4 regions of the Ruegeria sp. AI3 genome follow, and region 3 is predicted to be linked to each of the others. Evidence: riboswitches for the same ligand, from Rfam matches in the RefSeq annotation. Region 3 holds a riboswitch; each other region holds the start of a gene.

Region 1 (4,018 bases), on a different contig from region 3:
GGGAAAAACCGTCCAAAACCAGCGCACTGGCGTTGAAGGCATCCCGCCAACTGACCACACCACCGGCCTTGCGACCGATGCGAACCGTACCCAGTTGCCCGTCCACAAATAGACATGCGATCCGGCCCTGATCCTTCAATTGGTCCAGCACCGCGTCGGGCACATGTTCGACACCACCTTGTATCATAATCACGTCATAAGGGCCATGCTCGGCAGCCCCTTCTTCAAGAGGACCTACATGGATGACGGCATTATCGACGTTTTCTTCCGTCAGCACGCTTTGCGCCTCAGAGGCAAGATGTTCGTCGGATTCGACGCCTACCACCAGCTGCGCCATTCGAGCGGCGATTGCGGTCGAATACCCGTAGGCCGACGCGATATCGAGGACCATTTCTTCATTGGAGATATTCAGCGCATCCAACATCTTGGCTAGAGTGCGCGGCTCAAGAATGCAGCGGTTGTTGCCCAGATCGATCAACCCTTCGACATAGGCCGCTTCGCGCTGTGCAGTTGGCACAAAGCTTTCACGCGGAACGGACAGCATCGCGTCGATAATTGGAAACTTGGTCACATCCGAGGGTCGTACCTGCGTATCAACCATGGTGCGGCGCCGGGCTGCGAAATCTGACATCTGATCTCTCTTTTCAATCCCTTGGATAAATGGCTTGTGCCACACTCGACCTGTCTCGACAACGGCCCAGATGCCGCAAGCCTGGTTCACGATCCGTTTAGACCGGCCGCCCACAAATATTGATTTGCGGCCCAAAATCGACGGCAATCCTCTGGACGCCCCCGATGAAAGCTGCTAAAACGCCCACCACACCACGGCAAGTATTTGATTTTACTTGAAAAGGCGAGTTGGCGGAGTGGTGACGCAGCGGATTGCAAATCCGTGTACACCGGTTCGATTCCGGTACTCGCCTCCACATCCCCTTCCTCTAAATACCGTCTTCGGAAATCAGTTTTCAGGAGGAACGCCCCTGAGGCACAACCTCGTACCCTGGTTCTTCCGGCTCATCGTCCTGCATTTCCGTAGGAAAACCCGGTGCGCGGATGTCCAAGCCCGTGGCCTCCTCCAGGCGTTTGATGATGTTTGGCGACAACTCACGCTCGCCAAACCGGGCGATGCCATCCTCAAAGATCTTGATCATCACCGGATTGATTTCCAGCGGAACACCGGCGCGGTCGGCGACGTCCTGAAAGAGGCCGATATCCTTTTTCACCAAATCCATCGTAAACGAAATATCGCGCGAACCGTTCAGGATCACCTGGCTTTCCGTTTCGTGCACGAACGAGGTCCCTGACGAGATTTTGATGGCCTCATAGGTGGTGTTCAAATCCATACCGGCGGCCTTGGCGGTGACCAGCGCTTCGGCACAGGTGATCAGGTTGGCCGTGGCAAGATAGTTGGTCAGCACCTTCAGAACCGAGGCCGAGCCGAGCTCTCCGGTGTGCAGAACGCGCCGCCCCATGGTGGTCAGGAAGGGCAAGATAAGTTCGAACGTGTCGCGGTCGCAGCCAGCGAAGATCGAGATATTGCCCGTCGCCGCGCGGTGACAGCCACCCGAGACAGGGCAATCGACTGCGGCCCCTCCGCGCTCCAAAACCAAAGCCCCCAACCGCTTGACCTCAGCCTCGTCGGTGGTGGACATCTCCATCCAGATCTTACCTGGACCAACCTCGGGCAGCATCTCTTGCATCACCGCGTCCGAAGCCGCAGGCGACGGCAGGCAGGTGATCACGGCATCGCAATCGCGCATCATCTGGGCCGGGCTATCAGCCGCTTTGGCCCCCTGCGCGACGAAGGCCTCAACCAGATCGGAACTCAGGTCATGAACCGTCAGGTCGATTCCATTACGCAGCAATGACCCCGACAGCTTGCCGCCCACATTCCCAAGCCCGATAAAACCTACTTTCATGGATTTCGCCTCCGTTTGCGCCCTAAGGCCATGCGACCACGCCTCAGCGCCCGATTCATGCCGCCTAGCGACGCTGGCAGGTCGCTTTTCAACGCACCACAGCGGTCTGGACTGCATCGCGCTTGACAAGCTGAGGGTCGGTGCCGCATGAGCCTCCTGTTGGTGTCTGTGAGAGCAGATGAAAAGGGAATGCGTCAACGGGTTTTCCGCCAAACGCAGCCGCCCCCGCGACCGTGACCGGAGAGGGTGCCCGAGCCACTGGCGCAAAGCCGGGAAGGCGGGACATCCGACAGAGGACGCCTCTGACATCCGCAAGCCGGGAGACCTGCCAGCGCCCGAAGATGAAACCGGACGGGGTGTTCCGGTGTCGGGTCAAGGGACCCGCATGAAACCCCGTCCCCCACGATGAGGATTTGGGGGGATGAGAGACATGACCGAGACCGCTCCGGTCGAATTGCTGGTTTGCACCACCTGTCGTCGCGGACTGCCCGTTGAAGACGACGCGAAACGCCCCGGCACCCTGTTGCACAAGGCGCTTGAACAGGCGGACCTGCCGGAAGGGATAACCCTTAAAGCCGTGGAGTGTTTATCCAACTGCAACGAGGGCTGTTCCATCGTGCTGCGTGGCGGCCCGGAACGCTGGACCTTCGTCTATGAACATCTGAACGAAACCGACCATGTCGACGTGATCGTGGACGGCGCCACCAAGTACCTCGCGACCGAGGACGGCTTGGTCAAATGGCGTGAGCGCCCTGAACACTTCCGCAAAAACTGCGCAGCCCGTATTCCCCCGATTGGAGCCCTGAAATGAGCAACTTGGAAAAACTCCCCGTCACCGTGATCACTGGCTTCTTGGGCTCGGGCAAAACAACTCTCGTTAAGCACCTGATGCAGAACCCGCAAGGCAAGCGTCTGGCCGTGGTTGTTAATGAGTTCGGCGATGTCGGCGTCGATGGCGATATCCTGAAATCCTGCGCGATCCCGGATTGTCCGGCGGAAAACATCATGGAACTGGCGAACGGCTGCATCTGCTGCACTGTGGCCGATGATTTCATCCCGACCATCGAAGCCCTTATGGCGCTGGAGCCGCGCCCCGATCACATCCTGATCGAAACCTCGGGCCTCGCCCTGCCCAAGCCGCTGCTGAAGGCGTTCGACTGGCCCGATATCCGATCGAAAATCACTGTTGATGGCGTGATCGCGCTGGCCGATGCCGAGGCCGTCGCCGCTGGTCGCTTTGCTCCGAATGTCGAAGCGGTGGACGCTCAGCGCATGGCTGATGACTCGATCGACCATGAAACGCCCTTATCCGAGGTGTTTGAGGATCAGATTTCCTGCGCCGATATCATCCTGCTGACCAAGCCTGATCTGGCCGGTCCCGAAGGCGTGGCAAAAGCCAAAGAGATCATCGCCGCCGAGGCCCCTCGCCCGCTGCCCGTTGTCGAAGTGGCCGAAGGCGCCGTGGATGTGCGCGTCGTTCTGGGTCTTGAGGCCGCAGCCGAGGATGACATGGACGCTCGTCCTTCGCATCACGACGGTCACCACGATCACGAGCATGACGATTTCGAAAGCATCATCGTTGATCTGCCGGAACAGTCCGATCCTGCCGATTTGGTCGCCAAGATCGAACGTCTGGCCAATGAGCTGAACATCCTGCGCGTCAAAGGCTATGCCGCCGTGCAAGGCAAGCCGATGCGCCTGCTGGTGCAGGCCGTGGGTGCCCGTGTGCGTCATCAATACGACCGTCCATGGGGCCCCGGTGAGGAACGCCGCTCGCGCATGGTGGTGATCGCCGAGCATGACGATATCAAAGAAGCGGAAATCCGCGATATCCTCGCGGGTGTGACCGAGGCCGCCGAGTAAGGCCCATGCACGTCGTCTTCCGCGAAAGCCACGGGTTAGAAGAAACGGAAATCCCAACCGATCTGGGCCAGAGCCCGGCGGATTTGGTGGTGCTGTCCTTCTCGGACAGCGACCTTGGCGCTTTCGCGGCGGGCTGGCATCGCGGTGGCGGGCCGGATGGGCGTATGCCCACGATGCGGTTGGCGAACCTGACGGCGTTGAAACATCCTCTGTCCGTCGACACCTACGTGGAGCAG
Region 2 (4,018 bases), on a different contig from region 3:
CACCGCCATTTCGGCGGCCATCATGGCGTTGGGGGCGGCTGAAACTTCCTCAAGCGCTTTCAACAGCATCTGCCACATCCGAGTCAGCACCCGCATGGGGAGGGCCTCAGCCATCTGCTGGCCCCGGGCGCGTTCATCCGGGGAAACAGTGGGGTCTTCGGCCGCATCGGGGGTGATCTTCACGACAGAAACCCAATGAGTGATTTCGGCCAGATCACGCAGCACGGCCAGTGGGTCAGCCCCTTCGGCGTATTGGCCACCAAGCTCGGTCAGCGCCCCAGCTGCATCGCCCCGCAGGATCATGTCCATGAGGTCCAGAACCCGGCCACGATCCGCGAGACCCAGCATCGCGCGGACTTGATCTGCCGTCGTCTCTCCGGCCCCATGCGAGATCGCCTGATCCAGTAATGAGGTCGCGTCGCGAGCAGATCCCTCGGCAGCACGGGTGATCAGCGCCAACGCATCCTCGGCAATCTCAGCGCTTTCAGCAGAGGCGATCTTGCGTAGCAGGCCGATCATATCCTCGGGTTCGATCCGGCGCAGGTCGAAGCGTTGGCAGCGCGACAGAACCGTGACGGGAACCTTGCGAATCTCGGTTGTGGCAAAGATGAACTTCACATGCGCCGGCGGCTCCTCGAGCGTCTTGAGCAGCGCGTTGAAGGCGCTGGTCGACAGCATGTGGACCTCATCGATGATGTAGATTTTGTAGCGGGACGAGGCAGCGCGGTAGCGAACACTGTCGATAATCTCGCGAATATCATTGACGCCGGTGCGGCTGGCGGCGTCCATCTCCATTACGTCGACATGACGGCCCTCCATGATGGCGACGCAGTGCTCACATTGGCCGCAAGGCTCGGTCGTGGGTCCGCCAGTTCCGTCCGGTCCGATGCAGTTCATGCCTTTCGCAATGATCCGTGCGGTCGTGGTTTTACCGGTTCCGCGAATGCCTGTCATGACAAAGGCTTGCGCGATGCGATCCGCCTCGAACGCGTTTTTGAGCGTGCGGACCATCGCATCCTGACCCACCAGATCGGCAAAGGTTTCCGGGCGGTATTTTCGGGCGAGAACCTGATAGGCGGGGCTGTCTGAGTCGGTCATGTCTGCTCTGGCGGATTCGGAACGTCACCGCAGCGTAGAGGCCTGCGCCGCCCGCGTCCACATGAGTTGAAGAACGATTTTGTTTTGGAAACCGGCGCGTCAGGGGTACACTCTGCAGATTGTGAATCAAGCCTAAAGTCAGGATCAACGCTTCCGGGGGGATGCTGTCATGACGAATTTGGTCATTCATGCTTTGCAAGTGGGCGGGGGCACACTTGCCCTAACGTCGATGCCGGGAAAGGGCGGCGACTATGCAGGCGACCTTGAAACGATTGGAGATTGGAGGCCGGGGCTCGTGCTTTCGATGACAACCGAGGCCGAGCTGGTCCAGTTTGGAGCCCGCGATTTTGGCCGCGACGTTCAGGGGCGCGCCAGCCGCTGGGTGCATCTGCCGATTCAGGATTTCGGCGTGCCACCGTCAGAGGTTGATGCGCAATGGCCCGATGTTAGTGCCGCGGCGCGGCAGGCTTTGTCTGGCGGAGGGCGCGTGCTTGTCCATTGTCAGGGCGGATGTGGTCGCTCTGGCATGGTTGTGTTGCGGTTGATGATCGAATGCGGCGAGGCTCCAACCCAAGCGCTGGATCGGTTGCGCAAGCTACGCCCCTGCGCGGTCGAAACCGATGCGCAGAAGCACTGGGCCACCTTGCCCGCCCGAGCTTTGGCAGACTCCTAAGCCGACAGTTGCAGTTCCGCCGGGGTCGTTTTGCGCGGCGCAATCACTGATGCCTCGAGCATGGCGCAGGGCAGGGATGTCATCGCTGCGCTAGGCAGGCTGCTCGTTTCGGTTCCGAACATAAGGTCGGCGTAGCGATGGAGGGTCTCGCTGTCGGCATTAGGGTCCGCTCCGCAATAGACCCGCACCCGAGACTGGCTGGCCCGAAACCGGGCGTGGCAGCCGTCCGTGCAATGGGTCAGGTCGCTGCTGCCTTCGATTTCGAAATCCGATGTGGTCGCCGGACCGGCTTGGTCCAGTGCGTCAACCATCGAACGCGCCAGCCGTGCCAATGCAGGGCAAGTCTTGCCGGTATGTTGGCAGATGGTTGCTGAGAACCTATGTGTCTTCGTCTTCCAGATCATCCTGCGCCCTCCGCGCGGTGGACAGGGGCTGGGATCAGGTGGGGCAGATAGGGTCTGTCACGGCCTGCCCGGACACCCCGCCCGAGTTTGGGTTATGTTGACGATGGCAGGTCTCCTGACTTGCGGGTCATCGCTTTGCCGACCTTCCCGGCCTTTCGGCCAGTGGATCTTCGACATCGCTCACCGCTTACAGTTGCGGGGGCAGTCGCGGATTTGGTTCGTCCCGAGCAAGCCGGGGAAAACCGCACCGTGTTCCCTTTTCATCCCGACTTCTTGTGAAAGCCGGGAACCATCGAACCATCGCTAGCGTTCATAACCATTCTGAGTCAAGTTGAACTTTCTGCGCTGCGGAAAGACGATCCGCAAAGTGGACGCGTGGTCAAGCGGGATCGCAGTTGACTTGCATGGGCTGTCTGGGGTCAAGTTGCAATGTGAACTCATCAGTTCAGTTTTCCACCGAGGATGCCCATGTTGGATGCAAACCAAACAGTGCTGATCGAAGATGTTCAGATCCCGGTGGGGGATGGTGCCCTGTCCGGGCGGATCTACCGGCCCGTGGCGCAGCCCGAAACCGTAGTGGTGGTCAACAGCGCGACAGGGGTTCCGCGAGACTACTACAAGCATTTCGCACAATGGTTGGCCTCGGATCGTGATATCGCCTGTCTGATCTACGACTACCGGGAATTCGGGCATTCGAAATCGGGCCCACAGCGTCGGTCGAAGATTTCGATGGCCGATTGGGCGTTGCAGGACATGCCCGCCGCGCGGGCCGAGATGCGCCGACGGTTCCCGCTGTCGCAGCAATGGTCAGTTGGTCATTCGCTTGGAGGGATGCTGGGGCCAGTGCAGCCGGATATCGAAAAGATTGATCGCATGATCTGCGTCTGTTCTGGCCTTGTGAAGTTGGGCGATCATCCTTGGCCGTACCGCGCTCTGGCCGGGTTGTTCTGGTATGGGCATGTGCCTCTGGTCGTGAGCGGCCTGGGGTATTTGCCGGGCAAGGCACTTGGGTTTGGAACAGACCTACCGCCTAAGGTCTATTGGCAATGGCGCAAATGGTGCACCGCGCCGCAAAGCTATCTGCCCGAGATCGGAGACACACTGCCGCAAGCTACGTGGCAGGATGCTGACGTTCCCGTCGACCTTTTTGCCTTCACAGATGATGAGATGGTCCCAGAAGCTGCCGTTTGGCGGTTGGCCGAGCTTTATGGTCCAAAAGCACGCCGTCACCTGTTGTCACCGGAAGAGTTTGGTGTTCGGGAGATCGGCCATATCGGTGTGTTTGCCCGCCGAAATGCGGTGCTCTGGCCACGATTGATCGCTTGATGGGGGGCGCCGGCGGACCGACGCCCCTTTTTCAGCCCGTGTTTCAATCGCCGCGCCGCGCGGATTTTCCGTGCATCGCAGATCGGACCATCTTGCCGAAAGCCTTGTCGCGTGCCCGCGCCTCGGCCACGGTCTCAGAGTTGCGCTGATCCTCGCGCCTCAGCTTGCGCCAGCGTTCCAACCGATCTGCATCCAGTGTGCCTGCTTCAATCGCCGCCTGCACAGCGCAACCGGGCTCGGCCTCATGCTGGCAATCCGAGAACCGGCAGGTTTGGGCCAGCTCCAGAATGTCCGAGAACACTTCGTCCACCCCGTCCTGCGCGTCGAGCAGGCGCAGGGCGCGCATGCCGGGGGTGTCGACCAGCCAACCGCCATTTTGCATCGGATGTAAGACGCGAGACGTCGTGGTGTGGCGGCCTCGGGCGTCATCCTCGCGGATTGTGGCTGTTGCCTGATCCTGCCCGGTCATTCCGTTGGCGAGCGTTGTTTTGCCAACCCCGGATGACCCGACCAAAGC
Region 3 (4,018 bases):
GCCCAATCGCGGTGAAAACCTCGGCCATAGGGATCGGGGTAGTTCCGTAGATCGTCGACAGCAGCAAAAGGGCGGTCAGAATGACCGCCCCTAACAGTACCGCCCGGCCCGTTTTCGTCATCTTAGCTGTTACCCCGGTGCATTGCCGTTGCCATCTTCTCGATCGCTTCGATGTTTGCCGGTCCCGGTGTCAGCTCTTCGTAACGCAGGCCGATCCAGCGCTCGTTCTTGACTGCATCGGTCTGCGACATCACCGGGTGTTCCTGCAGGAACTTGAAGGTATCCGCCGCGCCGTTGCCAGTTTGATAGTCCAGCAGGACAAGGAATTCGGGGTTCGAGGCGGCGACGGCCTCCCACGAGGTGCGGCCCCAGCTTGTGTCCATGTCATGGGTGACGTTGACGCCGCCAGCCGCTGCGATCATCGCGTCAGGAATGGCGTATTTGCCTGCGGTAAAGGGCGCATCGGCCGGGCCGTCCAGCAGGAAGACACGGGGTTTTTCCAGATCGGCGGTTTTGGCCTCGATCGCGGCCAGATGGTCTTTCCAGCCCGAGACCAGCGCGTTCGCTTTGTCTTCGACCTGCATGACCGTGCCCAGGCGTAGAACGTCGTCAAACAGCAGATCCATGGTGGCTTCGGGACGGTCTTTGTTCAGGTGAATGCAGCTTTCGGTCAGCACCATTGTCTTGATGCCAAAGGGCTCCAGCGTGTCGGGGGTAACGTCGCCGCCGGGTTTCATGCCGTAGTACCATCCGGCGAAGAACATGTCGGGCTCAACCGCGACGAGGTTTTCGACCGTCGGATATTTCGGAGCGAGTTCGGGAATGTCACCGCGTTGCGCGTCGAAATCGGGGCTGGTCTTGTACCAGCCGGTGATGCCGGTCAGACCAACGATGCTGTCCTGAAGACCCAGCGCAAAGGCCATGTCGGTCATGTTCATGTCATGAACCACGATCCGCTCGGGCTTGCTGTCGAACACCAGAGGTTCACCGCAATTGTCGACGGTGATCTCTTGCGCGGCAGCGCCGCCCGCCAGCGCGCTTAGGACCGCAGCGGACAAAAGTTTCAGTTTCATCAATCTCTCCTGTTAAGATGAAAGCTCTCGTTTTCGGATGTCCAGCGCGGGGATCACGCGTCCTTCGTGCTGGAAACACAAATAGTCAACACCAAAAGTCTCGCGCACGCGGTCTGGTGTCAGAACCTCGGAGACCGGGCCGAAGGCCGTCAGCTGCGCATTCTTCATGAGGGCGACGTGGCTGGCGAATTCGGGGATCATGACCAGATCGTGGACGATCATCACAACCGTCACGCCCAACTCGGCGACCAGAGACAGCATGTGCCCTTTGGCATCGGGGTCGAGATGGTTGGTCGGCTCATCCAAAAACAGCAGCGAGGGGTTCTGCGCCAAAGCCCGTGCGATATGAGCGCGCTGGCGCTCTCCGCCGGACAGTTTTGCCATCTGTTTGCCGGCCAGATGGGACAGCTCGGTGGTGTCGAGCACGCGCTGCAGGTCCGTTTGAAGAGCTTCTGCGGATTTGTCGGCCCTGATCGGGATTTGCCCAAGGGCCACATAGTCGCGCAGGTGCAGCCGCCCGTCGGGTACTTCCTGCTGGCCGACAACGGCAATCCGTCTGGCCCGCTCCAGCGAGGACAGTTTCCGCAGGCTTTGATCCTGAATACGCACATCGCCTAGCGCCAGTTTTGCGACCCCGCACAAGAGGTTGAGCAGCGTCGTTTTGCCCGCCCCGTTCGGGCCAGCGACGGCCAATATCGCGCCTTCCTCAAGCGAGAACGAGGTGTCGCGCAGCAGAACATCGCCGTTCAGGGCGTAATATTCCAGATTTTCAGCGACCAGAAAGCTCATGCCGTGCCCTCCGGTGGCAGGCAGGGCATGCGCGACAGGGTTTTGGTATAGAGCGCCAAAGGACGGGTCGAGGCGCTGGTCCAGCCATTCTCACTGTCGCGAAATTGATGGGCGAACTCAGCCAAAGCGCTCAGATCAGCAGGGGATTGAATGTCGCCGAACAGATATTGCGCCTTGCCATTGGCCTGCAGCCCGACGGTCATCGGGCGATCACACCCGGCCATACAGTCGATCAGGCGTGTCGAGAACCCTTCGGGCAGCTGGCGGTCCAACGCTTCTTTTGCCTCGTGCGCAGGGATCGGCCCATTGCAGGTGCCGCATATCAGGACGAAATGATCAGCCATGGCACGCGTCGCCGACTTGAACGAAAGCCGATTGAAGGCAAAAGCCATGAGTTGCATCAGCACGCAGATGTGCCATCGAGCCTCCTTCCGGGACACCCCGCCCCGGGTTGGTTAAACTGTGATGGCAGGTCTCCTGACTTGCGGGTCATTGCTCGGCCAACCTTCCCGACCTTTGGGGCCAGTGGTTTTGTGGCGTCGCTCTCCGCTTACAGTTGCGGGGGCAGTCACGGCATTGGCCTTTGGGCCGCACCGTATTCCCATTTTCATCCCTCAGACACAGGCCGTCGGGAACCATCCAGAGCAGCTAGTCTGCTCACGCTCCTATTGTCAAGCACAGGAATCGCGCTAGCGGACCACACGCAGGATCGGCCTGCGCGCGGGTTGGCCCGGTCCGACGCCATTTGTCGGGAACTGGCTAGCCAGGGTCAAACCGGCCTGTATCAGATGGGCGTCCGGATAGCCTCCGGTCAATTCGTTCAAGGCATCGCGCGCTGCCGGAGTTTCGTCGCGGCGCATGTGATGCAGCATCCGGAGCAGGGCGTGCTCGTCACATGTCAGTTCTTGCCGTGTTTCAGCACAAAGCGGGTCTTTGAAGGCCAGACCCAGAGGGCGGGTGTGTAGCGTGGCCTTGATAATCTTGAAGACCAGATGCGCCAGAACAAGCCCCTGATCGCGCCCCCAACGCTCGGTCGCTACCGAAAAGGCATGTTGCCAAGCCTGTGTTTCCGGCTCTGTGAAGCTGAGGATGAAGTGCCGCATGACAGGCAGCAAACCGCGTTCGAAACCGTCAAATTCGATGCGGGGCAGTGTGTGGTTGGATGCCGAGTGTTTCATGCGCGTTCCCTTTTGGGGTCGAGGGCTTTCGCGGCCAATGGGTGGACGTTTTGCGGAAGCGTATTGGGATCAACTGGCGTTTCAAGACGCGGTGATGCAGCGCGGACGGAAAAGCTGAGATCAGCCTCAATCGCCTGCCTCAGTTTTGGTTTCAATGCGCAGCCATGGCGACTGGCAACAGCGTCCATGGCCAACAGATCGGCGAGGGATTTTCGCATGTCAGGTTATCTTTCGGTCGCAAAAATGGGACCGGGCGATGATTCCAACGGAATCTGACTGGGTCAGCCATTAACTGACTAAATTAGTCAGAAAATGCAAGCGCGAAATTCTTAATGAAGTCAGTAGTCGGCAACCAACAGGAAATCCGGCGCTGCATCTTCTTCGATTGTTGCAAAGCGGGGGATCGGGTCTTCAAATACGTTGTCCGTCCGGTCGTCATTCACGGTTGAGACTTCGCCAATCAAGCAATCCCCACCTTCCGCCCAGAAGGCATGCCAGATGCCGGGCATCAAGGTCACGCTCTGACCTGGCTTCAGGCGCAGATGCTCTCCGGGCCCTATGGTGACAGGGCAGGCATCGCTGGGAACAGTGACTGGGGTATCCCGGTCGATACCGCCATCGGGGTCCGAGGCATAGATTTCCATAACCAGATCGCCGCCGCCTCGGTTGATGATGTCCTCGGCTTTGACGATATGGCGGTGCATCGGCGACAGCTGTTTGTCGCGAGAGATCAGCAGCTTTTCGGCATAGAGCATACCGCGCCCCCGGCTCAGATCGCTGACGTTGCCGTTGCGCAGGGTGAACAGGAACAACCCAAGTTCATCGAACTTGCCTTGACCATAGTCGGTGATATCCCAACCTAGCCCATGGGCACGGATACTTTCCGCCTGAGTGTTGCGCATCTGCTCAGGTGTCCAATCTGCAAAAGGCGGCAGAACGGCACCAAATGAACTGATGAATGCCTGGGCTTCGGTCTTG
Region 4 (4,018 bases), on a different contig from region 3:
AGCGGGCTACCTATACCCCTATTCGAGATGTCGCGAGCGTTGGGAATGGGGTCCATATCCATATGAGCTTTGTGGATGATCATGGCGCGCCGTTGACCTACGCCGAAGACGGCCCCTGCGGCATGTCGGATCTGACGAGTGCCTTCGCTGCTGGAGTATTGAAGTATCTGGATGCGATCCTGGCCCTGACTGCGCCTTCGGTGATCTCGTATGAACGCCTGACACCGCATCGTTGGTCTGCGGCTTTCAACAATCTGGGCTTTCGCGACCGCGAGGCTTCCTTGCGGATTTGTCCTGTGACCGCAAAAGACCCCGCCTCAATCGCGGGGCAGTTCAATATCGAATACCGTGCGGCGGACGCTGCAGCTTCGCCTCATCTGGCGCTTGCTGCGGTTGTCATGGCCGGGGCGAAGGGGATCGAAGAAGGGCTACCCGCGCCCGTTCCAACTGAAGAGGATCTTTCGCTTTTGGACGTCGCAGAACTGAACCAAAGAGGGCTGGTGCGCTTGCCTCAGACCTTGGAAGACGCGCTCGACCGGTTCGTTTCCAACCCGGTTGTGACCGGCTGGTTCCCCGAAGGCTTCGCCGAGGTGTACCAAGCTCACAAACAATCCGAGATCGCGACAACCGCACACCTGGACACAGACGCACGCTGCCGATTGTACGAAGAAACATATTGACCTGAGCGGCTCGTCTTGCCGAAGCTCGCCCAATGCGACCTCTGGGGCGTCGTTTGGGTAATCTCGCGCCGTATGACGCGGCGCAAGCTGTTTAGCTCAGGATAGGGATGGATCATGAACCGTTCAGAAACCGATGCCATCTTGAATGTGCATAGGCTGGCTTTTGGCGAACCGGAAGGTGAAGAAATCGCTCAACTCGCCGAAGATCTCCTTGAGCATCCGGAAACGATTTCAATCAGTGTGAGGCGTGACGGGCAGATCGCGGGCAATGTCATGTTCACCCCGTTTGTCTTCCAGGATCACCCGGACGTTAAATGCTATCTTCTGGCGCCCTGCGGTGTCTCGCCCGAGCATCAAGGCCGCGGAGTTGGCAGAGAGATGATGGAGACCAGCATCAAGCACTTGAGGTCCATTGGAACAGACGCTGTCTTTGTGTTGGGCGTGCCGACTTTCTACCCCTTATTCGGGTTTGTCCCGACTGACAAAGAGACGCCATATCCGGACCTTCTGACGATCCCCGAGGCATGGATGACGCTTGAGCTCACTGCAGGATGTGTTGAAAAGCTGGCGGGCAAAACACTTGCGATTGCGCCCTTCATGCACGCGCATTTGTGGGACACATCACAACACGGGTGAATTCCGTTTTTTTGTTCTTGCCTCAAGCTGTAGCCCTGTTTCAGGTTTCCATTTCTGCTGGGCATGTCTGTTTTGTTTCTGGAAATGTCGCAAGGCTTTCAGCCGCGAATTCATCCCCGCGTAGGTTGCGCGTGTGAGGTGCTGCTGTCTGATTCTCGGGCGGCAGAGAATTGGGAAGCCGGTGCAATTCCGGCGCTGCCCCCGCAACGGTAAGAAAGGTCAGGTTCGACAGGTAACCACTGGGACGAGGATCCCGGGAAGGTGTCGAAACCGGGCGTAAGCCCCTTTCAAGTCCGGAAACCAGCCTTGCATATATGTCAAACCGCGGGTGGCGGTGGGGGCACAAGTTTCGGACGTGATCCTCGCACGGCTCCGGACTGGCCTCTGATGTCATCTGCCCAAGCTAAGCCGCGGGGCGCGGCAGGAGAGCCAGAAGTGAGCAACGTTCAAAGCCTGTTGGCGCGTCGAAACCCGGCCTATGCCCTTGAACAGGCATTCTATACAGATCCAGATGTATTTCAGGCCGATCTTGAGGCCATCCACTACCGCGACTGGCTATTTGCCATTCCGGCATGTGAACTGGTGAAAACAGGCGACTATGTAACCTACACTGTGGGCGCATACCGCGTGATCATCGTGCGCGGTGCGGACAATCAGATCCGGGCCTTCCACAACACCTGCCGCCATCGCGGGTCGATCATCTGCAAAGCGGCCAAGGGGAACTCGCCCAAACTGGTCTGCCCCTATCACCAGTGGACCTATGAGCTTGACGGCTCATTGCTGTGGGCGCGTGATATGGGGCCTGATTTCGACCCCAAACAACACGGGCTGAAAACCGTCCACTGCAGGGAACTGGCCGGGCTGGTCTATATCTGTCTTGCAGATGTAGCCCCCGATTTCGACACCTTCGCCAATAAAGCACGGCCCTATCTGGAGCCGCATGATTTGAACAACGCCAAGGTCGCCTTTGAAAGCACGATCATCGAAAAGGGCAACTGGAAGCTTGTTTGGGAAAACAACCGCGAGTGCTATCACTGCGGCGGCAACCACCCTTCGCTGTGCCGGACCTTCCCTGATGATCCCTCGGTAACCGGTATTGAAGGGGGTGAAGCCCCGGCCTTCATGCAAGCTCACTTCGACCGTTGCGAGGCTGCAGGGATGCCGTCGCAGTTCTATCTGCATGATGACGGGCAATACCGTCTGGCGCGGATGCCGCTGAAGGAAGGGGCGGAAAGCTACACTCTGGACGGCAAATCTGCGGTGCGCCGCTTTCTGGGCCGCGCGCCCTTTGCCGATGCGGGGACGTTGCTGAAGTTCCACTATCCCAGCACATGGAACCACTTCCTGGCCGATCACTCGATTGTCTTCCGCGTCACTCCGGTCAGCCCGACCGAGACCGAAGTCACCACGAAGTGGCTGGTCAACAAGGATGCGATCGAAGGGGTCGATTATGACGTCAAGCGCCTGACTGAGGTCTGGATGGCCACCAATGATGAAGATCGCCGCGTGGTGGAAGACAACCAGATGGGCATCAACAGTCCGGCCTATGTGCCGGGGCCGTATTCGGGGGTCCAGGAATCCGGTGTTCTGCAATTCACTGATTGGTATTGCAGCGCTTTGGCGCGTCACTTTGCGCCCAACACGATGGCGGCGGAGTGACGGAGATGAAAGACCTGAACGCTGTTGCCTCGATCTGGCAGGATGATGAGAGGCTGGAATGCGTCTCGGTCGTGCCCGAGACGCCAAACACCGCCAGCTTTACGTTCCGCGCCCCGTCCGGGGCTTTGTTTGCCTACCATCCGGGTCAGTTCCTGACGCTCGAGATTCCGGCACCGGGGCAGCCGGGAGGCGTTGTGCATCGGACCTATACGATCTCGTCATCCCCATCACGTCCGCGATCCATTACGATCACGGCCAAGGCGCAGCCGGACAGCATCGGTACTCGTTGGATGCTGGACAATCTGAAGCCGGGTATGCGGATGCGGGCAATTGGCCCGGCGGGTCTGTTCACCAATGCTGAAAGCGTCGCCGCCAAGTATCTGTTCGTCTCGGCGGGGTCGGGCATCACGCCTATGATGTCGATGACAACTTGCATGTGGGACGAAGGCCGCGATCTGGATGTAGTCTTCATCAATTGCGCCAAGCGCCCGTCCGAGATCATCTTCCGCCAACGGTTGGAGCAGATGGCAAGTCGGACGCCGGGTCTGGATCTGAAGTTCGTCGTAGAGGAAGCGGATCGTTACAGCCCCTGGACCGGCTACCAGGGTCAGTTCAACCAGCTGATGCTGGGCCTCATGGCCCCAGACTATCTGGACCGTGAGGTCTATTGCTGCGGTCCGGAGCCGTTCATGCAAGCTGTTCGGGACGCTCTGTCGGGTCTTGGCTTTGACATGGACAACTATCATCAGGAAAGCTTTGGAGCTCCGGTTGAGACCGAAGCGGATCAGCCCGATCTGGATGATATCGTTCCTGACGATGACAGCGCCGCCGAGATCGTGTTTGCGACCTCGGGTGTCACTGCTAAAGTCGCCGAGACAGATACGGTTCTGGCCGCCGCACGTGCCGTCGGGTTGAGCATTGCCTCGGGCTGTACGTTTGGCGTTTGCGGCACCTGCAAGGTCAAAAAGACCTCGGGTGAGGTGCACATGGTTCACAACGGCGGTATCTCCGAGGATGACATCGCAGCAGGCTACATTCTGGCA

What was found. A riboswitch is a leader RNA that binds a small molecule or an ion and turns the genes downstream of it on or off. The one in region 3 is predicted to bind cobalamin.
Region 1: linked by a shared signal. The riboswitch ahead of ACRZ95_RS03490 (DUF1636 domain-containing protein) and the one ahead of ACRZ95_RS15360 (DUF1636 family protein) in region 3 are both predicted to bind cobalamin.
Region 2: linked by a shared signal. The riboswitch ahead of ACRZ95_RS22080 (hypothetical protein) and the one ahead of ACRZ95_RS15360 (DUF1636 family protein) in region 3 are both predicted to bind cobalamin.
Region 4: linked by a shared signal. The riboswitch ahead of ACRZ95_RS17615 (aromatic ring-hydroxylating oxygenase subunit alpha) and the one ahead of ACRZ95_RS15360 (DUF1636 family protein) in region 3 are both predicted to bind cobalamin.

The regions. Positions count from the first base shown of each region.
Region 1 is NZ_JBQFYA010000001.1:697,583-701,600, forward strand. It holds gene ACRZ95_RS03475 (protein-L-isoaspartate O-methyltransferase family protein) at 1-631, opposite strand, end outside; tRNA gene ACRZ95_RS03480 (tRNA-Cys) at 853-926, shown strand; gene ACRZ95_RS03485 (NAD(P)-dependent oxidoreductase) at 966-2,036, opposite strand; cobalamin riboswitch at 2,063-2,266, shown strand; gene ACRZ95_RS03490 (DUF1636 domain-containing protein) at 2,350-2,730, shown strand; gene cobW (cobalamin biosynthesis protein CobW) at 2,727-3,782, shown strand; gene cobN (cobaltochelatase subunit CobN) at 3,788-4,018, shown strand, end outside.
Region 2 is NZ_JBQFYA010000022.1:770-4,787, forward strand. It holds gene ACRZ95_RS22070 (DNA polymerase III subunit gamma/tau) at 1-1,098, opposite strand, end outside; gene ACRZ95_RS22075 (phosphatase domain-containing protein) at 1,268-1,771, shown strand; gene ACRZ95_RS22080 (hypothetical protein) at 1,768-2,175, opposite strand; cobalamin riboswitch at 2,264-2,483, opposite strand; gene ACRZ95_RS22085 (alpha/beta fold hydrolase) at 2,644-3,501, shown strand; gene rsgA (ribosome small subunit-dependent GTPase A) at 3,545-4,018, opposite strand, start outside.
Region 3 is NZ_JBQFYA010000010.1:41,209-45,226, reverse strand. It holds gene ACRZ95_RS15375 (iron ABC transporter permease) at 1-121, opposite strand, end outside; gene ACRZ95_RS15370 (ABC transporter substrate-binding protein) at 123-1,073, opposite strand; gene ACRZ95_RS15365 (ABC transporter ATP-binding protein) at 1,086-1,862, opposite strand; gene ACRZ95_RS15360 (DUF1636 family protein) at 1,859-2,206, opposite strand; cobalamin riboswitch at 2,313-2,517, opposite strand; gene ACRZ95_RS15355 (hypothetical protein) at 2,552-3,040, opposite strand; gene ACRZ95_RS15350 (hypothetical protein) at 3,037-3,258, opposite strand; gene ACRZ95_RS15345 (D-lyxose/D-mannose family sugar isomerase) at 3,379-4,018, opposite strand, start outside.
Region 4 is NZ_JBQFYA010000012.1:113,008-117,025, reverse strand. It holds gene ACRZ95_RS17625 (glutamine synthetase family protein) at 1-680, shown strand, start outside; gene ACRZ95_RS17620 (GNAT family N-acetyltransferase) at 795-1,316, shown strand; cobalamin riboswitch at 1,436-1,639, shown strand; gene ACRZ95_RS17615 (aromatic ring-hydroxylating oxygenase subunit alpha) at 1,704-2,975, shown strand; gene ACRZ95_RS17610 (hybrid-cluster NAD(P)-dependent oxidoreductase) at 2,981-4,018, shown strand, end outside.